2 regions of the Neobacillus oceani genome follow, and region 2 is predicted to be linked to the other one. Evidence: riboswitches for the same ligand, from Rfam matches in the RefSeq annotation. Region 2 holds a riboswitch; the other holds the start of a gene.
What was found. A riboswitch is a leader RNA that binds a small molecule or an ion and turns the genes downstream of it on or off. The one in region 2 is predicted to bind cyclic di-GMP.
Positions count from the first base shown of each region.

Region 1: it holds a riboswitch for cyclic di-GMP, as region 2 does, so the genes downstream of both, V1499_RS02740 (amidase) here and V1499_RS21570 (transglutaminase-like domain-containing protein) in region 2, are expected to answer to the same signal.

Region 1 covers NZ_CP143543.1:552,864-560,837, forward strand. The annotation lists gene V1499_RS02725 (DEAD/DEAH box helicase) at 1-1,005, shown strand, start outside; gene V1499_RS02730 (amidase family protein) at 1,124-2,590, shown strand; gene V1499_RS02735 (hypothetical protein) at 2,707-2,841, shown strand; cyclic di-GMP riboswitch class I at 2,944-3,028, shown strand; gene V1499_RS02740 (amidase) at 3,131-3,928, shown strand; gene V1499_RS02745 (FAD-dependent oxidoreductase) at 4,204-5,727, opposite strand; gene V1499_RS02750 (trans-sulfuration enzyme family protein) at 6,033-7,178, shown strand; gene V1499_RS02755 (CBS domain-containing protein) at 7,372-7,974, shown strand, end outside.
Region 2 covers NZ_CP143543.1:4,292,026-4,299,999, forward strand. The annotation lists gene V1499_RS21550 (NADH-quinone oxidoreductase subunit D) at 1-1,037, opposite strand, end outside; gene V1499_RS21555 (NADH-quinone oxidoreductase subunit C) at 1,041-2,282, opposite strand; gene V1499_RS21560 (NADH-quinone oxidoreductase subunit B family protein) at 2,286-2,798, opposite strand; gene V1499_RS21565 (NADH-quinone oxidoreductase subunit A) at 2,789-3,163, opposite strand; gene V1499_RS21570 (transglutaminase-like domain-containing protein) at 3,688-4,503, opposite strand; cyclic di-GMP riboswitch class I at 4,519-4,610, opposite strand; gene V1499_RS21575 (class D sortase) at 4,769-5,542, opposite strand; gene V1499_RS21580 (LPXTG cell wall anchor domain-containing protein) at 5,601-7,974, opposite strand, start outside.

The sequences.
Region 1 (7,974 bases), 840 kb from region 2:
CTGGCGTATTTGTTGCCGGTGCTTGAGAAGGTCGATAGTTCCACCCAGGCTCTTCAGGCGGTCGTGCTTGCGTCGAGCCAGGAGCTGATTATGCAGGTGTACCAGGAATTCCAGAAATGGTCGGAAGGGAGCGGCATCCGCGGGGCGACTTTTATTGGCGGTGCGAACGTGAAACGGCAGCTTGAGAAGCTAAAGAAGAAGCCGCATATCGCTTTTGGGACACCAGGCAGGGTGAACGAGCTGATCAAGCAGAAAAAGCTGAAAATGCATGAGGTGAAAACGATTGTCCTGGATGAGGGCGACCAGCTTTTGGTCCGTGAACATTTCGGCCCGGTGCTTGATATTGTGAATTCGGCGCTGAAGGATCGCCAAGTAGTCCTGTTTTCGGCGACGATGAAGCCGGAGACTGAGCAGCTTGCGAAGAATTTGACGGAAAATCCGGAGATAATCAGGATCACGAAGGATGAAGCGATTGAGCAGGGGATGGTTGAGCATATTTATTTCTCATGCGAGCCGAGGGAAAAGATGCTCTTGCTTGAAAAAATAGCGAGGCTGGACGGGATTAAGGCGCTGGCGTTCATCAACGATATTACCGAAATTCCAGTCATTACGGCGAAGCTTCAGTTTAAGGAGTTGTCCGCGGGCCTTTTGCATAGCGAGCTTGGGAAGATGGACAGGCAAAAGGCGATCAAGGAGTTCCGCGATGGGAAAATCAAGATGCTCGTCGCCACCGATGTTGCCGCGAGAGGGCTTGATATCCCTGGCGTCACCCATGTCATCCATGTTGATTTTCCGAGAGATATCGACCAGTACATCCACCGCTCCGGACGCACAGGGAGGATGGGCGCGAACGGGACGGTCATTTCACTCGTAACGGAACGGGAGGAGCGCGAGTTGAAGGCGTATGGCCGAAAACTGAACGTTCCCGTGGAAAAAAGGATTTTTTACAAAGGGACCATTGCCGTTGAGAACATCAGGCAAATCGAACGGTCGAAAAAGAGATAGGGAACAGGGCGTCCACACTGGGGGGCGCTCTTTTGGTTTACCAGCACCCTTTTGATAAAAAGGATTCGTGGGAACTTTTATCGAATGTATGTACAAAGAGAGGCAGGGGGGGATTCTTGTGCAAAATCCAAGGTTGAAAGAACTGCATGATACATGGCTTGAAGAAGCGACGATTGGCGATATGCAGGAAAAAATGGAGACCGGGAAACTTACGTCTAAGGAACTTGTGCTGATGTATTTATACCGCATTTCACAGTATGACCGAAAAGGCCCGGAGTTGAAGTCGGTCATTGAAATCAATCCTGACGCCGTGCACATCGCGGCTGCTCTCGATGTTGAGCGGGAAGTTTCAGGTGCGCGCGGGCCGCTGCATGGGATTCCAGTGCTCCTTAAAGATAATATTGATACAGGAGACAGAATGCATACAAGCGCGGGTTCGAAGGTGCTGGCCGATTCATATGCGCCGGTGGATTCGGAAGTCGCGCGCAGGCTCCGTGAAGCAGGCGCGGTGATTCTTGGCAAAACGAACATGACGGAGTGGGCCAATTTCATGGCGATCGGCATGAAGAGCGGCTACAGTTCAAGGGGAGGGCAGACGCTTAACCCGTACGGCCCCCGTACTTTTGACGTGGGCGGTTCCAGCGCTGGCTCTGGCGCGGCGATTGCGGCAAATCTCGCCGCTGTTGCTGTCGGAACGGAAACCTCAGGTTCAATCCTTAATCCATCCGCGCAAAATTCGCTTGTTGGTATAAAGCTGACTGTGGGCCTGGTAAGCAGAAGGGGAATCATCCCGATTTCGCATACCCAGGATACGGCGGGCCCTATGGCTAGGACGGTTACCGATGCGGCAATTTTGTTGACAGCGCTAGCTGGCGAGGACATTGAGGACCCGGCTACACTGGCAAGTTGGCTGAAAGAGGTGGATTTCACCATTCATTTGGAGGAAGGGCTTGCCGGCAAAAGGCTCGGCGTTGCCCGGGAACATTATTTTGCCGAAGCCGGAGAAAAAAGGGCCGCTGTCGTCGAAAAGGCAATTGAAAAGCTTAAATCCCTTGGCGCTGAAGTGATTGATATAACAATTCCCTCAGCAAAAAAGCAATGGGATTGGGAAGTCCTCACCTACGAGTTCAAGGCAGGGGTCAACGCCTACCTAAAAGGGCTCGGGCCTAACGCCAAGGTGCGGTCGCTTGCCGATGTCATCCGGTTCAACAAGGAAAATGAAGCGGAAATGCTTAAATATGGCCAGGAAGTCCTGGTCGGCTCTGATGCGACGAGCGGCGGATTGTATGAGGAAGCCTATATCCGTTCGTTGGAGTTCAATGATTACCATGCGAAGGAAAACGGCATCGATTATGTGCTGTATGAGTATCAGCTTGATGCGATTGTCTTCCCTCATGAAGAAGGCGCGGATTTATCCGCGCGCGCCGGCTATCCGTCGGTTGTCGTACCTGCCGGCTTTACTGAGGACGGCGAGCCTGTCGGAATCACCTTTGCCGGGACAGCCTGGAGCGAACCGGAGCTAATCCAGCTCGCGTATGCGTTTGAGCAGGAAACGCATGCCCGGAGAGCCCCTACCCTGCGTTAATTGTTTTTTAAAAAATTTACTCTGGTAACAATGCAGAAACTGCCACTTTGCTAAAAGAATAAACTAGTTTCACTAGTCAAAACTAAACATATCCTGAAAAAGGAGATGTGGTTACGATGGGCAGAAAGAAGCTTGGGAACAGGAATGCGCAGATTAACAACAATAAAAAGGTTGGTAAAACAAGCTCGGAGCTTGTGAAGTTTACAACCGGGCAGGACAGGCTGATCCACAACCGGCCGAATGATGATTGATCTCGATTGACCTTTGGAAGCCACTCCATTTTGGGGTGGCTATTTTTATGTTTCTAGTAATATTGGTCTATTCTCCCATGGGCACAAAGGCGCTATACTATATACAGAAAAAGGCAAACCTGCCGAAAGACAGGGACGCAAAGCGATGGGCCTGCCCGGAAACCCGAATGGCTGCCACGCCGCCGGACTTCTTTTTGGATGTCTGGGACAATTCCAAAAAGGAGAGGAAAAGAAGTCTATGCGCAAAGCTTTTTTGTGTGTAATTTTATTATGTTTGGCGGCGGGGTCAATGGGAAATCAAATTGTAAAGGCTGAGGGGACGCCGCGGGCAACGTGGCTTTGGGATACTTCCATGATTGAAACCCGGCCGGATGAAGTAATCGCTTTTCTTCAGGAAAACAACGCAGACAAGGTTTTCTTACAAATTAATCGGAACATCGGCTTTGATTCATACAAGCGGTTCATCAGAAAAGCTTCTGATTTTGGAGTTAAGGTCCATGCCTTGGACGGCGCTACTGACTGGGTATCCAGTAAAGGCGGCACTTATTTGAACCAGCTCATGAGCTGGGTTTCCGACTATCAGGCCGGGGCCGCTCCGGAAGAGAGGTTCTCTGGAATCCATCTCGATGTGGAGCCGTATTTGTACAGCGGCTGGACGTCGAACTACAAAGCCACAGTGCTCGCCTACCAAAACCTTCTTTTAAACGCGAAGGCGCAGTCTGGGCAGCTTGGCCTGCCTCTGGGTGCGGATATGCCGTTTTGGTTTGACGAACATACTTATAACAATAAAATTGGTAAAGGCAATCTCGCCAATTGGGCCATTCAAACGGTTGATTTCCCGACCATCATGGCATACCGCGACACGGCGCCGGCAATCGCCAATATTATCAGCAATGAAGTGCGCATGGCTCAGACTGCGGGGAAAACGCTTATTGTCGGTGTGGAAACAGGCGCGAGTTCGGAAGGTGATTTCATCACATTCCATGAAGAGGGGAAAGCCTATATGGAAGCCGAACTAGCCGCGGTTGATAGCAGCCATGTTTTTGCCATCCATTATCTTGAAAGCTGGATGAAAATGAAGCCTTAAAGTTTAGGAGAAACAGCTGCACCAAAGGGGGTAGCTGTTTTTTTACGGGTAATTCGGGAAATAAACAATTTTGAAAATTTAGATAAGAGCGAATCCCTGTAATAATGGGGAGAATAAGCCGAAAAATGGTCCTAATCATTTAAAAAACGGGGTGAATAAGAGTAAACGGAGTGATTTAGCATCCATTTTTTTAATAAAGTGCAGGCTTTCTACCGGGAAATTTGCCAAAATGCCATAAAAGAAGAGGCAAAGGGTATGTCCTCTGCCTCATTTTTTCATCCTTCCAGCTTTTTAAGGTCCTCAATTGCAGGTCCTTCAACAACTTCTCCGTTGTAAGCGAATCGTGAGCCATGGCATGGGCAATCCCATGTCTTTTCGGCGCTGTTCCATTCGCACTCGCACCCAAGATGTGTGCACGTCGTATCAACAAGATACAGCTTCCCGGTTTCGTCCTTGTAGCCGCCGGCGCGCTTGCCATCGACCAGGACAACGCCGCCTTCGCCAACCGACAGATCGCCAGGGAACTTAGGAATAAACTCCAACTTTCCTTTTACAAGATGGCCGGCTACAGACGCATTAAAGCTGACCGCTTTTTTTAATGCCGGGTCGAGTTCGAACCGGGATGGGTGATAAAGCTTTTTGTACGGACTTTCAAGATTGAGAACGTAATCCGCCAATATGTGGCCGGCGAGCGTGCTTGTTGTCATGCCCCACTTTTTATAGCCGGTTGCAACAAGGATGGTTTCTTCATCATCCGTTAATGGCCCAATGTAAGGCAGTTTATCAAGCGTATCCAAATCCTGAGCCGACCAGCGGTACATATAGTGCCCGTTTCCAAACACATCCTCGGCGAATTTAGCGAGCGCAAGATAATGCTTCTCTGTATTCTCACTTTTCCCGGTCCGGTGGTTTTCCCCGCCAATAATTAGCAGGTTTTCCCCATCATGAGGCGTATAGCGGATTGAGCGGGTAGGAGAATCGGCACTTATATACATGCCGCCGGGATATTCCTTGTCCGTCTTCACGCCAATCGCATAAGACCGGGACGCGTACATCCTTGCGAAATAGAGGCCTCTTTTATCAAAAAATGGCCAGTGCGAGGCGATAATGGCATGCCCGCAGGATATTTTCAGCCCATCCTTCGTATGAACAACGGTGCCGCCCTCAAGTGTGATATCCTTCGCGGTCGTATTTTCAAACACTTGGCAGCCGGCATCTATGGCTTTATTCAATAGGGCCCTTAAATACTTAAGGGGGTGGAACTGTCCCTGGTCTTTCATTGCGAGCGCATTTTTGACTTCTATATTAAACGGAATGCTCGTACGCAATTCGTGCGGGATGCCGAGTTTTTTATATGCTTCGGCCTCGGTCTCGATTTTCGATTTGTATTGATCGGTTTCGGAGTAAATGACAGCATCCTGGCTGCTGAAGTCGCAGTCGATGTTTTCTTCGTTAATGATCCTTCTGATAAAACCGAGTGCATCGGAATGGGATTCATAGTAAAGCTTAGCCTTTTCCTCGCCAAAATGGCTGATCAGTTCATCGTACAGCAGACCGTGTTGGGCTGTGATTTTTGCGGTCGTATGTCCTGTCGTTCCGTTCAGAACACTGCCGGCCTCGATAATCGCCACCTTTTTGCCTTGTTTAGAAAGCAGGTAGGCCGTTGTGATGCCGGTCATTCCCGCCCCAACGATAGCGACATCGACAGAAAGGTCCCCCTCAAGCCTGCTAAACTTCGGAAGGTCGATTTCTCGCCAATACGTTCTCGGATACTTTGGCGTCCTGCTTTGTCCGCTCATGTTATTCCTCCTTCATCTGATAAGTCCGATTAATGCAATCTGCAATTCACTTTATCAGGGACAGTAAGCTAATAGGGCAACTGTCCCTAAAGGTCCGCTTGGTTCAACCTAATCATCTGCAGAAAACCACCGCTGATGGAAGCTTCACTGTATTGTTCCCTGTTTTGGAAAAATAAACTCAACAACTTGCCAGGGGGTCTGCTATCTGATTTTTCGAAGGATTAGCAATTGCGTTGACGCTCAATGCCCAGGCTGATATACTCACCCTCATATATAAAGATAACCAACAGAAGAAGGTGGCTTGATTGGCAAAGGAATTTGAAACAAAAGTATTGCATGGGGACAAAATAGGCAGGGAAATTGCGAGCAAGGTGACACCGATTTACCAGACGTCTGCCTTTACGTTCAAGGATTTGGATGAGCTTGAAGGGTTCTATGAGGGCAGTGGGCGCTATCTGTATTCTAGGGTAGGAAACCCGAATACGGATGAGCTTGGCGCGGCGGTTGCCAGGCTTGAGGGGGCGCCTGCCGGAGTGGCGGCATCCTCGGGATTGTCGGCTATCCTCGCCGGGGTGCTCGCGGCTGTTAAAAGCGGCGGCCATATTATCGCAGCGGACGACGTTTACGGCGGCAGCTATCATATGCTAAAGGAAGAACTAAAAGACTTTGGCATTGAGACAACGTTTGTTTCATTCACCGACCTATCCAATGTAGAAAAAGCTATGCGGGATAACACCCGCATGATCTATACGGAATCTATTACGAATCCGCTTCTCCGCGTCGAGGATCTCGCGTCGGTTATTTCTTTTGCGAAAAAGAAAGGCCTGATCACACTCGTCGACAATACGTTCGCGACACCTCTGCATGTCCGCCCATATGAGCTTGGTGCCGACCTCGTTGTACATAGCGCAACAAAGTATATTGGCGGCCATAGCGATGTGACATCCGGCGTCGTAGTCGGAAGGGAAGACCTGATTGCCAAGGCGAGCGGGAAGATCGCCAATCTTGGCGCCAACCTGAGCCCGTTTGAAGCGTGGCTAACTACCCGTGGCTTAAAAACGCTGGCGCTCCGCATGAAAGCCCAGTCATCCAATGCCCGGCAGCTTGCTTTGGCGTTAAAGGAAAATGCTGATGTAAAGAGAGTGTATTATCCATTCGAGCATGGGGAAGACGGATACGGCGCGATTGTTACGATTGAGCTTTCCGAAAAGGCGGATATGAATGCATTTTTCCGGGCTCTTTCCTGGATTAAAATTGCGCCAACACTCGCCGGCGTGGAAACAACCGTTTCCCACCCGGAAGTGACATCCCACCGCGCACTATCACCAGAAGCGCGCGCCGAACTTGGCATCAACCGCCAAGTCGTCCGAATTTCGGTGGGCATTGAACATGTGAATGACATCATCAGCCAGTTCGAAACGGCGATCAAAGAATCTATTCAAGGTTATTGAAACGACAGCACCGGCTAAATGCCGGTGTTTTTTTGCGAAAATGGAGTTGCACTTAAATGGCCAATCCCTTTTGGTTGCCGCTTACCCCACTTGGTTGCTATTGAAGTGCCCATCCACGGTTGCTATGTTTCACAATCACCTCAACATTGGTAAATAAGTATCGAGAAACTAGTAACTTTAAGGAGGCCAGCCTATGGCTCATAATCAAAAAGAGATAAAAAGGCAAAGGGAGAGATCCGAACGCTTTGAGGTGGCGTTCAACCAAATCCATACAGAATTAAAAAAGCTCGAGAAAAATGCCGATACCGACCATTTTATCGAGCTGCTCCATAAAGTGAAGAATAGGCATGCGCCAATACGCCGTTACTTCGACGATTTAAAAAGCTATGCGCGCCTTCGTAACGCGCTTGTCCATGAAAAGAGCCGGAAAAACTTCTATATTGCCGAGCCCCATCCGGAGGTTGTTGAGCAAATTGAAGCAATTGCCGAATTCCTGCAAGTCCCACCGTCGATCCTAACTGTTGCTTCGAAGCCGGTGAAGACATTCCAGGCGGATGAAGAAGTCAAGGACGCGCTTCTCGAGATGGAAAAGCACGAATTCACACAGTACCCGGTTTACAAAGGCGAAAGATTTAAATTCCTGATGACCGAGAGTGGACTGAGGAGTTATTTTGCAAGCAGGCTGAAATGCTCCTCGATTGATCTCGCCGGACAAAAGCTAAGCGATGTCCAAAAGCATGAAAAGACGAATACGGTTAAAATTGTATCCAAGGATATGAATATTTTCGAACTTCAG
Region 2 (7,974 bases):
TTTTCTCCGACAAGCAGCTTCGAGAGAATCTGAAGATTATAGAATGACGGCCTCCTGAATTTCAAGCGGTAAGGCTCTTTTTTCCCATCACTTGCAATGTAGCAGCCAATTTCCCCACGCGGCGATTCAATCCGTACATACGCTTCGCCTTTTGGCGCTTTGATGATTTTCGGCACTTTGGCAAGGATTTCCCCGCCTTCTGGGAATTGTTCGCATGCCTGCTCCAAAATTTTGAGTGATTCCTCAATCTCACGAATCCTTACATGGTAGCGGGACCAGCAATCCCCGCCTTCCTCTGTGATTACATCAAATTTGAACCTGTCATAGATAGAGTATGGCTCGTCTTTTCTCAGGTCGAATTTAACGCCGGTACACCTAAGATTTGGCCCTGTCAGCGAATACTGGATAGCCTCTTCCTTCGTATAGCGGCCAACTCCTTTAACCCGGTTCATGAAGATTTCATTCCCGGTGACAAGCTGGTGATAGCCTTTAAGCTGCTCCCTCATATAAGGAATAAACTCCTGTACCTTTTGGATCCAGCCCTCCGGCGCGTCCCATTTTACCCCGCCAACGCGCATGTAGTTGAAGGTCAGCCTCGCACCCGACAGCTCATTCAGCATGTTGATAATCATTTCCCTTTCACGGAAGGCATAAAGGAACGGGCTCACTGCCCCCATATCCAATAAATAAGTTCCCCACCAGACAAGGTGGCTTGCGACCCTGTTCAATTCCATCGCGATAACCCTGAGGTATTCGGCACGTTCAGGGACCTGGATACCCATCATCGTTTCGACGGCATGGCAGATGACGTAATTATTCGTCATCGATGAGATATAATCCATCCGGTCTGTATATGGGATGATTTGTGTGTATTGAAGATTTTCAGCTATTTTTTCGGTACCTCTGTGCAGATAGCCAATTACCGGCTGGGCATGAGTAATGGTCTCCCCATCAATCTTGACGACAAGGCGGAACACCCCATGGGTACTCGGGTGCTGCGGCCCTACGTTTAGCAGCATTTCTTCTGTACGTATCATTGGTTATACCTCCACGTCGTATTGCTCGTAGTCTTTTCTAAGTGGATGGCCAACCCAATCCTCTCCCAGCAGGATTCGATGTAAATGCGGATGCCCCGTGAATGTAATGCCAAGTAAATCATAAGCCTCGCATTCAGGCCAATCTGCTCCAGCCCAAAGCGGCTGCAGGGATTCAATTGTTGGCGCGTTACGGTCAATCTTTACTTTCAGGGCTACAGATTGCCTGTTTTTATATGAGAATAAATGCACATATAGTTCCAAATGGGTTTCAAAATCGCTGCCATGCAACTCGGATAAATAATCAAACCCAAGTTGTTCATTAAATTTTAGGAACTGGGCCACTTTATAGTAGGTATCATGTTTTGCGACCAGCGTCGGTACATCTTTTGAAAGTTTATTAATATAGTAATCTTCAAGAACGTCTTTCCCAAGATGCTCCTCAATGACTTTTACATATTTATCAAGATAAGGCTGATTCGGTGATGGAGCTGCCGTTGCTTCCGTATCTGCTTCCCCACCATCCTTGGCTGCTGCTGCGGCTCTTGCTTTGGCAGCTGCGGCGGCTTTTGCTTTGGCGGCTGCGATTGCTTTCGCTTTCTCATCGTCCCCGCCTGCTTCCGAAGCGCCTTCTCCTGATTGCTTTTCAAGCGCCGCTGCCTTCGCTTTCGCGGCTGCGGCCGCCTTTGCCTTTGCGGCGGCGATTGCTTTCGCTTTCTCATCGTCCCCGCCTGCTTCCGGCACTCCTTCTCCCGATTTCTTCGCTAGCGCCGCTGCCTTCGCTTTTGCTGCTGCGGCTGCCTTTGCCTTCGCGGCGGCGGCTGCTTTCGCTTTTTCATCGTCCCCGCCTGCTTCAGGTGCGCCCTCTCCCGATTTCTTCGCGAGTGCGGCCGCTTTTGCTTTCGCTGCTGCTGCCGCCTTTGCCTTCGCGGCAGCCGCAGCTTTCGCCTTTTCATCCGAAGGGCTGGAATCAGCAGGATTCGCAACCGCTTTCATATTTGTGTTATCTTCCGCTGATTGTGGAGGGGTTGATTCGGGATTTCCCTTTTCAGTAACTTCCCCAACCGCATTTTCCGTTATGGAATTTTGAGTACCGCCAGACTCGGAGCCTGCATCAACCGGTTTATCCGTTTGCGCGGATTTTCCCTCGGCTTGTGCTGCCCTTGCTGCCCTTTTCGCTGCCGCGGCTGCCTTTGCTTTCTCAACCGCTTCTTTCTTTAATTGCTCCAGATCTTTCTCCCCGCTCATCGGTTAGATCACCTTCTTCCCCGTCTTCGCCTCGTAGCGAATCTTTTCTCGAAGTTTGTTGATTCCATAGATCAACGCTGCTGGATTCGGCGGGCAGCCCGGGATATAGACATCTACCGGGACAATTTGGTCAACGCCTTTTACAACCGAATAGGATTTTATATACGGCCCTCCCGCAGTAGCGCATGAACCCATTGCAATCACCCATTTAGGCTCTGGCATCTGGTCGTAGAGCCGGCGGACAATTGGCGCCATTTTCTTGGTAACCGTTCCCGAAACAATCATACAGTCGGATTGCCTAGGCGAGGTACGGAAAAACGATCCAAACCTGTCCAGGTCGTAATGTGAGGAACCGCTGCCCATCATTTCAATCGCGCAGCAGGCAAGCCCGAAAGTCATCGGATAAAGGGAGTTGCTCCTTGCCCATGCCTTAACCTGCTCAAGCGTTGTCAAAAACACATTCCTTCTCATTTCTTCCATTTCCTGAGGTGAGATACCATCCAATTTTAAATCCATTTTAACACCTTCTTTTTCCATGCATAAACAAGCCCGAGCACAAGCATCAATACGAAAATAAGCATTTCGATCAACGCAAATATCCCGAGCTTTTCATAAGCTACAGCCCACGGGTATAAAAACACCGTTTCGACATCGAAAATAACAAACATCAGGGCAAAAATATAATAGCGGACATTGAATTGAACACGGGAATCGTGAAACGGTTCAATACCGCTTTCATATGTTGTATACTTCGCATCGCTTGGCTTATACGGACGCAGAAGCTTACCCAGAAACAATGCCACTACCGGCAGTAAAACCCCCAGACATAGAAACACAAAAACTATCAGATAATTATTCTGATATAAATTCAAGTATTCCATGCCCATCCCTCCAATGTTGTAAAATTTTCAAACTAATGAAATTTGTAACCGAATTCATTATAGCATTGTTAGATTTCTGTGTCGACAAGCCTATTGGCAAAAAGAGGCTCCCCCTTCCTTCCCTAAAAAATTCAATCCATTCCCTCCTATTTTGAAAGAATACTTGGGAAAATAATGCTTGGATACAAGGCATACATGCTATAATGGAAGCTTTGTTTCGCATCCCGGCAACAAATACGAATGTGTCCGCCCCTACACTTTACATGTGGCAAATTCGGCTGTCAGTGAGGTTTGTCAACGTACCGCATATTTTTTCCCATACTTTAGCTTTTTTCAAAAAAATGTCGAAAAAGGCGTTTGCCCCTATTCACCTTCCCCCAATATTCATTCCATTTTATTCTATATAAATTGATTCATTCCTTTCAACCCATTATTCAAAAGGAATTAGGGGTTGATTGACAAATTTTGGACACAAAAGCCCGCCTGAACGGCTTTTCATCGCACATTTAGGCGGGCAATATTGCTCAATATTCTTTTTCCTTACTATAAAGGGTACTCTTTTTATAAATGGACGACGCTTTTTTTGAACTGGCATCGACCGTTGTATCGATAACCACCCATTTATTCATTTCCTTTATATAGACTTCATTCCAGGCATGGTATCCTTTTACCCCTGGCGTATATCCCATTACAACTTTTGCGGGAATGCCTTGGCTTCTAAGCATGGCGGCGAACAAGGAGGAATAATCATAGCAGATTCCCTTATTCTCCTCGAATGTAGCTTCTATACTTGGAATGTATCCAGGCTGGACCGTTTTCAGTTTTTGAGAATCATACTTTACATTTTTTACAATATAGCTATGAATGGCTTTTACCTTATCTTCGTTCCTCTTAAACTTCGAGGTCAATTCAGCTGCCTTTTTAATCGGCTTCATTGATTTATTCCAGTGAACATTTTGGACGGATTGCAGGTAAACCTGGTTAAGATCCTTGAGCGACAGTTGTACGGCAGTTTGATGGACAGGAAGGTAGCTCGTCCCTTTAATCTGCTCGTAGACACTGACATTGTAGCTCCCATTTTTCATTTGAAGGGGAAGATAATTGATAGTACCATCGTTTGGGAGGTCATAAAAATAGACGTTCCCGGATTTCTCGATCGCAACCTTTACCCTTTTCCCTACCTGGTTGCTATACTTGACTCCGATTACCCCACTTGCAATCAAGCTTGTATCAACCGGCTGTGCAACCGCGTTGGCTGCTGCCTTTTCAGACGGCGCGGAAATTGAATATGCTGGGATGAAAAGTACTATAAAACAAAGGCAGACAAAAAATTTGCGCAAAAAAATAACTCTCCTTTCGGTAGCCAGGCTGCCACTCTTTTCATGGAAAAGACTGAGGCCCTATGGCTTTGCGTCCCTATTTTTCAATAGGTTTGCCGTTTTCGTTGAAAAGTTTTTACTATTAATATAGTAGTAGTATAATTCATACTTACAAAATTTTCTACATGCTTTTTAAAAAGTTCAGGAATTTGTCAGGATTTGTAATTCGGTAACCGGATAGTAGCTGAAAAACAGAAAAATACCACCTTATTGAAAAGGGTGGCATTTACTTGCTTTCTATTAATTCCGCCTGGACAATCAGCCGGTGGGTAGCTGTTTTTATCGGGGTGCAAGTAACGAGGGTAAGAATCCGCTTTTGCGGGATTGCATTTAGAACCGAAGTATCCGTCGGCTTAACAACCTTTATTTTATATACCTTGTAGGTATACGTCTTGTTTTTGTCTTTAATGACAATCGTATCGCCTTTCTCCATTTCATTCAGCCTGTTGAACATTTGCCCGTAGGCGCGGCTTCGGTGTGCCGCAATGGCGCTATTTCCCGGTTGGCCGGGCAGTGCTGTCCCTGTTATGAGGCCCGCCCCTTTTTTCATGTTCTTCATGGTAGCTCCCTCAAGGACTGGTATCTTTAAACCGATTTTTTTGATTTGCAAAACTGCCATAACCTGCGAAGATGCTTGCTGTTTCTTTTTCCCGGAGGAAGCATTTTGGGTTGGCACTTTTTTGTTTAAGGATTGAACCGTGGTTCCATTTTGGCCTGCCTGTTGCGTTTCACTCTTTTTCTCGGTTTCTTGTTCTTCTGATTCATCATCCGAGCTTGCTGAAGGCACTACGTCGAGATCTTGTCCGGATGAAAAGACTTCATCAAGGCCACGATAATGTTCCGCAGCGGAACTCCCAGCAGCTGCCGAAGCTTGGCCAGAAGGCTCCCATTCCTTAAGAAGTTTTTCCTGCATATATTCACTGTACATTCTGTTGGACATTGGAAATAAGAGAAATCCGCACCCTATTAAAATCAGTAAAATTGCCGCCGTCTTTTTCATTAGCAAACTCCTTCAATGAAATAGAGGGAGGAGTTCAGCCTCCTCCCTCCCATGTTATTTAGCTTTGCACTTTGCCTGCGCGTAGCATTCCAAATCCAGCAATCGCCAGCAGCATTCCAATGAAGTAGTATGGCATCGGGCTGGATTCACCCGTTTGAGGAAGCGATCCATCAAACCCGCCTACATTTCCTCCTGGTGTTTCATTGTCACCAATATTTATAGGAGGATTTTCATCACTTTCCCCGCCTGTTGCAGGATCTTCAGGATCTACCACTGTTCCAGGATCGGTTCCGCCGCCGGTACCAGGGTCAGTCCCGCCGCCATTGCCTGGGTCGGCAGGTAGTGGAGGTGGGGTGATTGATTCACAAATAAGCATTACATGGAGGATTTTGTCAACCTTATTTACCTGCAGCTTGTTCATTGTGAATGTAGTCGGAGTTCCGTTTAACTCCACCTCAATACCCATGATTTCATTCAAATCGAGGTTGACATCAACAAGGGCTCCAGATTCTTTAAGTGTGAAGGCAATAGTTTGCCCATTGTTCAGAAGGATTTTTCCGTTGGCTCCAATGTTTGCACATCCGCTGGCCAGCAGACTTATCCATGCAAGTTCTTTTGCCTCAACGATTGGCCCGCCAGGTGTTGGGTTTTCCGGAATGACGATTACTGGTGGAGCCGGTGGAGTCGTACCGCCCCCGCCACCGCTATTGTCTCCAGGAGGGGTTGTTCCGCCACCACCGTTATCTCCCGGAGGTGTTCCGCCACCGCCGCCGTTATCCGCAGGTGGTGCTGCAGGGCACTCCAGCTTTAAGGTCAGCAACCCATTTAAAACTATTTTAGATGCATCAGGTTGTTCAGATAACTTGAATGTTTTAACCTGCCCGTTAACTGTTACTTCAACGCGATCAATCAAATCCAATGCCAAAGCGGCTTTAAGATCAACCATATTGTTTAGAACTTCAATCTTTGTTCCATTTTTTAAAACCACTTCGGTTTTAGTGATCGTTCCGATACAGTTTGATAGATCTAGTTTTATTTTGGTAAAAGCACTGCCGCCTTCCGCAAGGTCGCAGTCAAGCTTCACGGTTAACGTTCCATCTTTTAATGTGATCAGGTTCGCTGCCAGATCGGCCAGTTTAATCATTTTTACTTGGCCGTACACGGTCAGCTTGAAACCTTCAATGTTATTAATGCCGAGATCCAACAACAATTCGAGTGTTTCCGAATTAATTTGTACTTCTGTTCCATTCTTCAATAATAGAACTGCATTCTCGACCGGGCCGATGCAGCCTTCAATCAACAGCTTGATTTTAGTGATAGCAGGTACAACTGGAGGCTGCTCCTTTTCACAATTAATTTTAATTATTATTGTGCTGTTTACAGTTTCTTCCGTAACATTGGAGTCAGACAGCAAATACATTTTTGTTGTATCCCCGTTTTGCAGCTTTACCCCTACGATATTCTCCAGCTTTACGCCCTCCTCAAGGGTCAGAAGGAGGTTGAGGAGCGATGTGAATTGAACTTCTTTCCCATTGGAGAGAACAAGCCACGCTTTGTCGAAAGGCCCGATACATCCTTTTACAACAAGCTTTACTTTTGTCAATTGAGGCTTTTCAGCCGGTGGCTTTTCCCCGCAATTGATTGTTATTACAATTTTCCCGTCAATCTTTTCCTTGGTTACTTTGGCGTCTGTCAGAAGATAGGTTGTCTCTTTATCTCCAACCTTTAATTTTACTCCTTGAATTCCCTCCATGTTCATGTTGCCTTCAAGCTCAAGTAGCAGCTTTCCAAGGGAGGTAAACTCCATTTCGGTTCCATCCGAAAGGATCAGCCAAGCTTTATCCACCAATCCTACGCAGCCTTTTAGGGCCACCTTGACTTTTGTCATTTCAGGTTTTTCAACCGGAGGCTTTTCGTTGCAGTGGATTTTGATCACTATTACTCCGTTTACCGTTTCTTTCGTTACCTTTGCATCTGTCAGCAAGTAATCTGTTTTTTTGTCTCCAACTTTTAACCTGATTCCAACGATATCATCAGGATTTTCATCCAGGAAAAGCATCAGATTGCTTAAGGAAGTAAACTCAATTGGGTTTTTCCCATTTAGAAGCAGCCACGCTTGGTCAAAAGCTCCAACGCAGTTTTTAACAACAAGTTTAACTGCGGCTCCGGCCTTTTCTTTACATTCAATTTTAAAAATTTTAGTCCCATTTTCATTTTTTGGAGATTTAACATAAACATCATCTTTATTGTAAACGAGTTCCTTACCGCCTTTTAGGACTACTCCTACTTTGGAGATATCATCCAGCTCAACATCCAGTTCATTCATGCCCTTGGTAAGATTGATTCTAGTATTTTTGTCGTCGTTAAGGATAAAGAAAGTACTTTCAGCCAGCGGATTGCATCCCTTAATCAAATTCACCTTATATTTGTTC